2 regions of the Rhizobium sp. TAL182 genome follow, and region 1 is predicted to be linked to the other one. Evidence: riboswitches for the same ligand, from Rfam matches in the RefSeq annotation. Region 1 holds a riboswitch; the other holds the start of a gene.
The links. A riboswitch is a leader RNA that binds a small molecule or an ion and turns the genes downstream of it on or off. The one in region 1 is predicted to bind FMN.
Positions count from the first base shown of each region.

Region 2: another riboswitch for FMN. It lies ahead of Tal182_RS14495 (6,7-dimethyl-8-ribityllumazine synthase); the one in region 1 lies ahead of Tal182_RS08575 (DMT family transporter).

Region 1 covers NZ_CP021024.1:1,706,825-1,712,211, forward strand. The annotation lists gene lon (endopeptidase La) at 1-402, shown strand, start outside; gene hupB (DNA-binding protein HupB) at 609-884, shown strand; FMN riboswitch at 1,001-1,153, shown strand; partial or broken gene Tal182_RS08575 (DMT family transporter) at 1,347-2,245, shown strand; gene Tal182_RS08580 (aldo/keto reductase) at 2,484-3,470, opposite strand; gene Tal182_RS08585 (cupin domain-containing protein) at 3,613-4,014, shown strand; gene Tal182_RS08590 (class I SAM-dependent methyltransferase) at 4,020-4,625, opposite strand; gene Tal182_RS08595 (hypothetical protein) at 4,789-5,151, shown strand; gene Tal182_RS08600 (glutathione peroxidase) at 5,280-5,387, shown strand, end outside.
Region 2 covers NZ_CP021024.1:2,871,517-2,876,903, reverse strand. The annotation lists gene Tal182_RS14515 (SDR family oxidoreductase) at 1-259, opposite strand, end outside; gene Tal182_RS14510 (LysR family transcriptional regulator) at 448-1,350, shown strand; gene Tal182_RS14505 (DUF1194 domain-containing protein) at 1,487-2,263, shown strand; gene Tal182_RS14500 (VOC family protein) at 2,567-3,256, opposite strand; gene Tal182_RS14495 (6,7-dimethyl-8-ribityllumazine synthase) at 3,502-3,936, opposite strand; FMN riboswitch at 4,016-4,158, opposite strand; gene Tal182_RS14490 (SRPBCC family protein) at 4,425-4,871, shown strand; gene Tal182_RS14485 (hypothetical protein) at 5,045-5,353, shown strand.

The DNA of each region.
Region 1 (5,387 bases):
GCGACGCCGAAGGATGGTCCGTCGGCCGGTGTCGCCATGGCAACCGCCATCGTCTCGATCATGACCGGCATCCCGGTCAACAAGCATGTGGCCATGACCGGTGAAATCACCCTTCGCGGCCGTGTGCTGCCGATTGGGGGTCTCAAGGAAAAGCTGCTCGCAGCGCTTCGCGGTGGCATCAAGAAGGTGCTGATTCCGGAGGAGAACGCCAAGGATCTGGCGGAGATTCCGGACAATGTGAAGAACAGCATGGAGATCATCCCGGTCTCCCGGATGGGCGAGGTGATCAAGCACGCGCTGATCCGGCGGCCGGAGCCGATCGAGTGGGATGGCACGGTGGAAACGCCTGTCATCACGTCGGTCGAAGGCCTTGATGATACGGGCGCAACCATAGCGCATTGAGTGGCGTTTGCCACATTTGTGCCCTATTAGCGCAAAAGACGCGAAAAGGCTGGCGGAAACGCCAGCCTTTTTTGTGAAAACGTCATGGAGACGCTTGCTTTTCCTTGATTTGCAGGGCTTTTGGGTTCCCGGCGGGCCTGATGAAACCTAATCTGCGCCTAGCTTAGATTTGAGTCGTTTCATACCATTTAGAAAGGGGTGGAAACATGAACAAGAATGAACTCGTGTCCGCAGTCGCCGAAAAGGCAGGGCTGACGAAGTCTGACGCGGCTTCCGCTGTTGACGCGGTTTTCGACGTTGTCCAGGCCGAACTCAAGAACAAGGGCGACATCCGCCTCGCTGGTTTCGGCAGCTTCACCGTTTCTCATCGCGCTGCAACGAAGGGCCGTAACCCGTCGACCGGCGCTGAAGTCGATATCCCGGCTCGCAACGTGCCGAAGTTCACGCCCGGCAAGGGCCTGAAGGACGCCGTCAACGGCTGATTTGATCGTCCGCCGGCCGTAAACGAGAACGGCTGAGCAGGATTTCGAGGGGTTCGGCACCGCCGGACCCCTTTTGTTTTGCCGCTTGCCGCAGGCAGTGCTTTGTTTTACGAACGTGCTGTTCTCAGGGCGGGGTGAAAGTCCCCACCGGCGGTAAGGGCTGCGGCCCGAGCCCGCGAGCGCCTTCCGAAGCTTTTGGCCGGGGAAGGGTCAGCAGATCCGGTGCGATTCCGGAGCCGACGGTATAGTCCGGATGAAAGAGAATGAGCATGGCCGCGAGCGAGCAGAGGACTGCCGGCGTCTGCGCGCCGTTGACTCATGCGTCCTGATTTATGTTGGTCGCCTGCATAACTCCTCAAATCGGAATCGATTTAAGGATGAAATTATGCAGCAATTAAAAGCGCTACAGCGTCCTTTGCGCGTCTGGAAAGACGCGCGGCGCTGTAGTTCTGGATGGAAGACATGAATCAGAATTCCCTTACAATGCCGCGTTCCCGCGCCATTGCCGGCGCCGTTTTCATGGTGCTTGGAGGCGTCGCCTTCTCGCTGCTCAACGTCGTCACCCAATGGCTGACCATGAAGCTTGCCTTTCCGCCAGCCTCCGCAGCCTTCTGGCAATATGCCTTCGCCTTCCTCTTCTCCTTGCCCTTCCTGCGCAAATCCGGCCTTGCTGCTATGCGGACGGACTATCCCTGGCGCCACGTCGTGCGCGTCGTCTTTGCCGCGCTTGGTGTCGAGGCCTGGGTTTCCGGTCTTGCCTCGGTGCCGATCTGGCAGCGATCGCGCTGGTCATGACCTCACCCTTCTTCATCATTCTCGGTGCCCGCCTGTTCCTCGGTGAGCGCGTCGGCCCCGCCCGCTTGGCAGCAACCGGTGTCGGCTTTGCCGGCGCGATGATCATCCTCCAGCCATGGTCGGACAGCTTCACCTGGGCAGCGCTCCTGCCGGTGCTCTCGGCACTGCTCTGGGGTGCCTCATCGCTCATCACCAAGAGCCTGACCGGTATCGAGAGGCCGGAGACCATCACCGTCTGGCTGTTGGTGCTGCTGACGCCGATCAACTGCGGTCTGGCGCTTGCCGCGGGTTTCGCAGTGCCGACAGGCACGACACTCGCGCTCTTCCTTCTGGCTGGCCTCCTGACGGTCGTGGCGCAATATCTGCTGACCCTAGCCTATGCCAGCGCCGACGCCGCCTATGTCCAGCCCTTCGATGACCTGAAGCTGCCGCTGAACGTTCTCGCCGGCTGGCTGTTCTTCGGCTACGCGCCCGCCGGCTATCTGTGGTTGGGCGCTGCACTCATTCTTTCCGCGTCGCTCTTCATCATGAGAAATGAGATGCGTCGGGGAAAACAGGCAGCCTGACGCCGACTCTCTGAAATCCTGCCGGTCGTCATGTCTCCGTCATGCGTAAAAACGGGGAGAGGGGACGCGCCCTGCGAGAGGCAAGCGGGGGACGGGGAGGTTGCGGCTTGGTCCCTTCGCCCCGCGAGCGGGGGTCCGAAGGACAGGTCGAGACGAGTGGCTCGACCCCGGTCGGTGGGGGTAGCCGGATGAGAGGCTGTTCTCGTCTCGCCGTAGTCCTTACGAAGAACCTCCAGCGCTACCAGCGCTGATGCACATGCGGCGCGATCAGCCGCTCGTAGATCTCGCGCGTTGCCGCCATGACATCCGCTGAAAGCGGCGCAAGGTCGGCGGCAGCCGCGTTGGCTCGCGCCTGTTCGGCATTGCGGGCGCCGGGGATGACGACGGTGACCGCATCGCTCATCAGGATCCAGCGCAGCGCAAAGGCGGCCATGGTGGCGCCGGCCGGCACTAGCTTGCGCACTTCCTCGACCGCCTGCAGCCCCACCTCGAAGGGTACACCCGCAAAGGTCTCGCCGACATCGAAAGCTTCGCCGTGGCGGTTGAAATTGCGGTGGTCGTCGCTGGCAAACTGCGTCTCGCGGCTGATCTTGCCGGAGAGAAGGCCGCTTGCGAGCGGCACGCGGGCGATGATCGCCACGTTCCTGCGGCGCGCCTCGGCGAAGAACAGATGGTCGGGGCGCTGGCGGAAGATGTTGTAGATGATCTGGATGCTGACGACGCCGGGATATTCGATCGCCTTCAGCCCGTCCTCGACCTTTTCGACGCTGACGCCATAGCCCTTGATCTTGCCGGCTTTCTGCAGCGTATCCAGGCTCTCGAAGATTTCAGGCTGGTAAAGCACCTCGCGCGGCGGGCAGTGCAACTGCACGAGGTCGAGACTGTCGACCGCAAGATTCTCCAGGCTGCGGTCGATGAAGCCTTCGAGATTGGCCTTGCTATAACCTTCCGCGACATGCGGGTTGAGGCGGCGGCCGGCCTTGGTCGCGACCATCGGGCGCTCGCCGCCGCGCGTCTTCAAGACATCGGCAATGATCTTTTCCGAGCGTCCGTCGCCGTAGACATCCGCCGTGTCGATGAACGTCATACCGGCATCGAGCGCGGCATTCAGCGCCGCGCGCCCATCCGCCTCGCTGATGTCGCCCCAGGAGCCGCCGATCTGCCAGGCGCCGAAGCCGACATTGGTGACGGTGAAGGGCATGCGGCCAAAAGCATGGTGTTTCATGAACATCTCCCCGGTTATGAAAGACACTGGCCTATCAGGCGGGCAACTGTGCGGCAATTGCCGATCCGGTCTTGATCGGTCGCCTCGATCAAATATCGTCCGCAGATAAGGCTTCAACCGCAATGGATGGAAAGGAACGATCATGGAGATCAAACCCGCCGGCTCTCGCCCTTCGACGAAACCGCCGGCCGACTACTTTACCGGCGCCGTTCGCCAGGATCCGCTGATCGAGCCGCCGGCGCCGGCCCGGGTGAGGGCAACCTCCGTCACCTTCGAACCGGGCGCCCGCACGGCCTGGCACACGCATCCGCTCGGCCAGACGCTGATCGTCACCTCGGGCAAGGGCCTCGCCCAGAGCTGGAGCGGGGATATCCGCGAGATCCGCGCCGGCGACACCGTCTGGTTTGCGCCGGGCGAAAAACACTGGCACGGCGCCGGCCCGGACACGGCAATGACGCACATCGCCATCCACGAGGCATTGGACGGCAGGCATGTCGACTGGATGGAAAAGGTCAGCGACGATCAATATTCCGGCAAGGCGTGAGCTGATCAGAGGCGCTTCAGGCAATAGGAAAAATGCGCGTGTGATTCGACCGTCAGGAATTCGAATTGCCAGCCATAATCCTTGCAGAATTTGGTAACCGCCTCGACGACACCGTAGACGATCGGTTTGACCGTGTTGCCGGTGCAGAAATCGTGGCCGGCAATGCGTCCTGTCCGCTTCACCTTCTTCTCGCAGAGCAGGAGCTCCTGCCAGGTGAGCTCGAATGAATGGTCGGTGTCGATATAGGCCCAGTCGAGGAAGTCGTCCTCGAATTCGGCGAGCTTGTCGAGCGATGTGCCTTGCATCAGGTGCAGCCGGCCGGCCTCGATCTCGGCCGCGAAATTCGTGTGAATCGCGTCGAGCCCGGAGCTGTAGCGATCCATCGACCAGGGATCGATGAGATATAGCTGAGCCGGGCGATTCTTTTCCAGGATCTCCGCCGTATATTCGCCGAAGGCTGCGCCCACTTCGACGCCGATGCCGCCATTCGGGATCCGGTAGAGCAGTTCGCCGCGATCCGGCAGCAGGCGGGCGTTTTCCATATGATGGGCGCTGAGCGGGGTGCGCGGCATGCTCGCCCGCAGCGCCTGCCTTTCTTCACGTGTCTTCATCTCTGATCTCGGGATTGGGGCGGCTGACGGCCCTGATGCGGTATGACGGGAACGTAGGAGCAGCCGACGCGGATGACAACGGCATGACAAGAATTTGCTTCTTCCGGACAAAAGGTTAAGTTTCGCCTGTAAATGACGAAAGAGCCCTGGGAGGAGCGACTTCATGAGACGGATGTGGCCCGAAGAGTTCAATGCCATCATTGCCGATGCCGAAGAAGTGATGCTGGAATCGTCCGCCGAGGCTGGCGCCGGCGAGCCGCTGCATCGGAAAGCGCTGAAGGCGCGAATCGCCATGGAAGATTACGAGCGAATCTGGCCGCTCGCCGAGATGCGTTTCCGGTTGGGCGAGGGACCGTTCGCCGGCAAGGCCATCACGCTCATCACCACTAATCCCCATTACCATCCCTGGCATCCAAAGGATGGCGGCAGCGTCGAATCCGTCTCCGACAGCGGCCGCCACTACAGGACCGATTACCTCGTGGTCCATTTCCTGCTCGACGACGTAAGGGAAACCTCACCCGCCTGAGGGGCTTCCCCGGTGTCGCCAGACGGCGACGCCGGGGATGCCGACGCCGAGTTGATCCTTCACCCTGATGACAATGGCGGCGCTATCGCTAAGCTCCCCCGAACGATCCTTGCCAATTGGAGGTTCCCATGACGGGCAATGTGCTGGATATTCCGGTCAAGACGGTGGATGGTCGACAGACCACGCTGAACGAATACAAGGGCAGGGTGGTCTTGATCGTGAACGTCGCCTCGAAA
Region 2 (5,387 bases), 1.2 Mb from region 1:
AAATGCCGGCATTGTTGACAAGGGCGTCAATCGAGCCAAAGCGGTCGATCGCCGCCTTGGCCACACGCGCCGCGGTTTCGGGATCGCCGATGTCGCCGTCGACCACTGCCAGCCTGTCGGAAGCGTTGAGAGCATCCGAAGCGCTGACTTGGCGCGAGGTGGCGACAACGTTGTAGCCGCGCTCGACGAAGGCGTTGACGAGGCCTGCTCCGATACCTTGGGAGGCGCCCGTAACGATGACAGTTTTATGTGTAGTCATGTTGAACTCCATTGATCTGGTTCGGGCAACGCGGGCCTTGCGAAGGCGAGGTCGCCCGAGATGGGGCCGCCGCGATCGCGACGCCATCAGCTGTTGCTTGTTTTCGCAGAGTGAATATGACGAAAACCCGATTGCGCGATTAGATGGAAATATCTGGATTCTCTTTTGCATTGATGCAAAAGTGGGGCATGGCGGACCTTAATGACATCGCTGTCTTCGTGAAGGTGGCGCAGTACGGCAGCTTCAGCCGTGCGGCCCATTCGCTCGGCATGCCTGTTTCAACCGTCAGCCGTAAAGTGACCTCGCTCGAGGAACAGCTCGGCGTAACCCTGATGCAGCGTACGACCCGCAAACTCAGCCTTACCGCGCAGGGGCGGGCTTATTACGACAGGTGCAGCGAGCCGCTGTCCCACCTCCTCGATGCTGAGCAGGCGCTGAGCGAAACGCAGAGAAAGCCGGAAGGCCTCTTGAAGATCTCGGTGCCAGTCATCTTCGGGCAGGAGGTCTTCTATGAGTTCATATCCGCCTTCCTGAAGACCTATCCCGATATCCAGGTTGATCTCTTCGTCACCAATCTATTCCTCGACCTGATTGCGGAGAATATCGATGTCGGAATCCGTTTCGGCGACCTGAAGGATTCGTCCATGATCGCGCAGCGGCTCGGCAAGAGCGTGCGCTATCTGGTCGCGGCCCCGGAATATCTGAAGGGCAGGGCGATTCCCGCCAAACCGGAAGACCTGACGGAGCATCGCTGCGTACTCCTGAACGGCCGCAACGGCGAAGCGGAATGGCATCTCGTCAGCGGCCGCAAATCGCTGGACCTGCGTGTGTCGGGGCCGGTCTCGAGCCGGGACTTCGATGCGGTCAGCGCCTTCACTTATCGCGGCCACGGTATCGGTCTCCTGCCTTCGACCTATTGCGACGAGCAGATTCGAAGAGGCGAACTCATCCGCCTTCTTCCGGAGTGGTCGTCGCCGGAAATTTTCGTGCATGCCGTCTATCCTACCCGCCGCTTCCTGCCCTTGCGCCTGCAGGTCTTCCTCGAAGCGCTTAAGGCATGGAACACCCCGCTGTGGCTGCCATTGCATTGAGAGTTTTGGAATCGGTGCCGTTGAGACGCGACGCATTTTCATCACCGAAAATTGAAGCCCAGCGCCTCACCGTGCATCCTGCCCCGGCCAAGCTGTGGTAAAGTCTGTCGGCTTGGGGTGGCGCGGGGATTTGCCGATGCTGACAACGCTTGCGGTGCTCATGGGTGTTTCAGGAGTCGTGCCGGCCGCTGAAACCGTGCCAGCTGAGGTCGATGTGACGCTGGTGCTTGCCGTCGACACCTCGCGGTCAATGGATTTCGAGGAGATTGGCATTCAGCGCGATGGATATGTCGAGGCGCTCAAGCACAAGGAATTCATCGATGCGGTCAAGGGCGGGCTCACCGGCCGCATCGCCATCAGCTACTTCGAATGGGCGGGCTATGTCGTCCAGGACTCGATGATCGACTGGCAGGTCATCGAGACGGAGGCGGATGCGATCGCCTTTGCAGGCAAGCTCGACGCCCGGCCGATTGCCACGCAACGGCGCACCTCGATCTCCACCGCCATCGATCAGGGCGCCAGCATGATCGCCACCGGTCCCTTTCGCGGCAGGCGCGAGGTGATCGACGTTTCCGGCGACGGCCCTAACAATTCCGGCGATCCCGTCATACCCGCGCGCGACAAGGCGGTGGCGTCAGGCATGATCATCAACGGCCTGACCATCATGCTGCGTCCTTCCGATGCCCCCGGCGGGCTCGACAAATATTACGCCGATTGCGTGATCGGCGGCCCCGGCAGCTTCGTGCTGCCGGTCCACAAGATCGAGGATTTCGCCATCGCGGTGCGCCGCAAGCTGGTGCTCGAGATCAGCGGCATTTCTCCGTCGCCTGGGGTGGAGAGGATCGCTGCGGACGCGCCGACGACGGATTGTCTGATCGGCGAGAAGCAGTGGCGGGATATATTCGATCGGTGAGGCGTGGCTGCGGCGCGACTTGGGATGAGAGGACACCGTGTCGCACCCCCCTCTGTCCTGCCGGACATCTCCCCCACAAGGAGTGAGATCGGCTGGGCGTAACGGCTTCCCCAAACAACTAAAGCGTCGTGATTGTCGCTGCCGGCTGGGAGGGAGCGACGGTCAGGCCACTTGCCAATCTCCACCCTTGTGGGGGAGATGTCCGGCAGGACAGAGGGGGCACACGGCACGCTTAAAAGGAAAGAAGCCCACCATGAGGGGTTTGAAGGCGAGCCGGGTGCTCCCAACGTCTGCCGCCGCCACCTACAACGGCAATTGCCTGCCGGCCTGTTCGCTGACCATGTATTCGGCGTACCAGTCCGGCCAGTTCTCATCATACTTGCCGCCGTTGCGTTTCTCGTGTTCGCCGTGGGCCTGGGCGGCGCGGCGGAGTGCCGCCGCAAGGTCGCTCGATGTCGAGAAGGCCGTCTCATCGGCGTCGATGCGGCCGGGGAGGCGGGTGGTGACTTCCTGGAACAGCCAGCCATTGCCGTCGGGATCCTTGAACGAGGCAAAGGAACGGTAGCTGCGGTGCTCGGGGTCGTGGCCGGCGATGCGCAGGCGCCCGAAGAGATAGGGCTCGTCCTTGCCGGCATAGACGCCCGATGCGTCGTGGAAGACCTCGCTCACCTCGACGCCGCGGGCGATGAGATCGCGCCGCGCGGCCTCGATGTCGGAGACGATGAGGTAGAGCCCTTGCGCGGAGCCGGGGGCGGCGGCCGTGACGTTCCTGCCGAAGATGATGGCGCAGCCGGAGCCCGGCGGGGTGAACTGGATCACCCGAAAATCGGCATCATTGGCAAAGTCGGCGTCGAGCCTCCAGCCCAGGCCGTCATAGAAACGTTTGGCGCGGTCGACGTCGGAAACGGGGATGACGACCACTTCGAGCTTGGTGTCGACCGGTCGTGTTCTCGTGGATTCGGTGGGGGGGTCACTGCGCACTGCATTGCTCATCTTCAGCTCCTCAGGGTTTGGACGCATTAAGAATGGCGATACATGTCGGGGTCGAGTGGACCACAGCGCGTTCGGGGCGTCGAATCAATTATTCTATCGGAGCAGAAGAGACGGCGGGCCGATCCCGCCGCCTGTCGCGCGGCTGCTAAAGCGCGTCGCGATCTTTCAGATTCGCTCTTTGCGCTTTAGGTTTTTGTTTTCACGCATGTTGCCGCAAACCGCTGCACACTTTTGCGCGACCTGCTTCAGGCCGCAAGAGCGGCACGTGTCTTGCCGATCATCAGGGCGGCGCGTGCCGCCTCGCGGCCCTTCTCGACGAAATGGGCGCGGTAGATCTGCGTGTGATGCTCGGTTTCCTGATAGTGGTGCGGCGTCAGCGAAACGGATAGCACCGGCACGCCCGTATCCATGCCTGCACGCATCAGGCCATCGACGACGGCTTGGGCGACGAATTCGTGGCGGTAGATCCCGCCGTCGACGACGAAGGCGGCGGCGATGACGGCGGCATAACGTCCGGTCGCGGCAAGATCGCGCGACAGCAGCGGCATTTCGAAAGCGCCGGGGACGTCGAATACGTCGATCTGTTCGGCGGGAACAAGCTGTTGGAAGCCTTCAAGCGCACGGTCGACGATATCGGCGTGCCAGCCGGCTTTGACGAAGGCATAACGGGTGGGTGTCATAGTAATCTCCTTTGGCGTACAGACACGTCACCCAAGGCGATCACGAGCATCCGCCGCCAGCCTGGAGGGCAGCAGCAGCGCACGTTCTCTTTCATCCGGACTATGACCGTCGGCTCAGGCATCTCACCTGATCTGCTGACCCTTCCGAGGAAGGCGCTCGCGGGCTCGCAATCGAAACTGCATACCGCCGGTAGGGACTTTCACCCCGCCCTGAGAACGGCGCGGACAATAGGGGCAAGGCGGCGGGCTGGCAATAGGTAAGATGGTTTCCGGATGGGTGCGGGTTGTAACCCAAGCGAGCCTCATTCTGAGGTGCCCGCAGGTTGCCGCGCCGAGGCCGGTGAGGGTCTCACGCTAAGCGCGCGTTACAGGATGCCCGCCCTTGCTAGGCGTATCTTCACGCCTACATGCTTCGCTGAGGACACTCACGTCAAAACAGCAGGATGTGTCGTTCCCCCGAACCGGGGCAGCAACCATGGGAGAGAGACATGCCAGAATCTTTCGTCGTGCGCCGTGAGGCGCATCTTGCGGCGCCGCCGGCGGCGGTGTTTGCGCTGATGACCGATCCGGAGAAGATCCTGCGCTGGATGGGGACGGAAGCCGAGGTCGAGCCGGAGCCCGGCGGGCTCTATCTCGTCAACGTCACCGGCGCCCGCTTTGCGCGCGGCTCGTTTCGCGAGGTGGTGCCGGTGCATCGGCTTGCCTACAGCTTCGGCTGGGACGGCAGCGAGGTGGTGCCGCCGGGATCGAGTCTGGTCGAGATCGACCTGATCGAGCAGGGAGGCGGGACGCTTTTGCGGCTCACCCATAGCGGCCTGCCGAGTGCGGAGCAATGCGCTGGCCATGAGGAAGGCTGGGCGCATTACCTCGGACGGCTCACCGAGGTCGCCGCCGGGCGGAACCCTGGCCCAGATCCATTTTACGGCAGGAGATGAACGGTTTTCGACAGGCGGCGGGATGTTCCTCAAGCGCTTGACGCTGCGGGAAGAACGATCCGCCGCGGTCAAGAAAGTGCTGCTTTTTCGTCGGTAAACATGAACGTGCAGTTCATCTCCAGTTCAATTTGGTGGTCCTAAGGTGATTGCGGCTGGATGAAATGGAGTTTTCGATGAAGGCACTTTCTATCGCGGCTGCCTTGCTCGCTGGCAGCCTCTCGATCGGCACAGCTCAGGCGATGCCGATCGGGGCAATCAAGGTTGAGAGCACTGTCACAAAGGTCGACTACGCCTGTGGTCGCGGCTGGCACCTGACCCGCTGGGGCGAATGCCGGCGCAACTGGCGCCGCCCGCCGCCTGTAGCTTTCTATGGCGGTCCGCCCCGCTGGGGCTGGGAGCGGCGTCATCGCGATTGGGATGGCCCGCGTTGGCGCTATGAGCGGCGCTGGGACCGCGAACGCCGCTGGCGGGATGACTACTAAAAGCCTTGGACAGAAGCGGACGAACGAGGGCCGG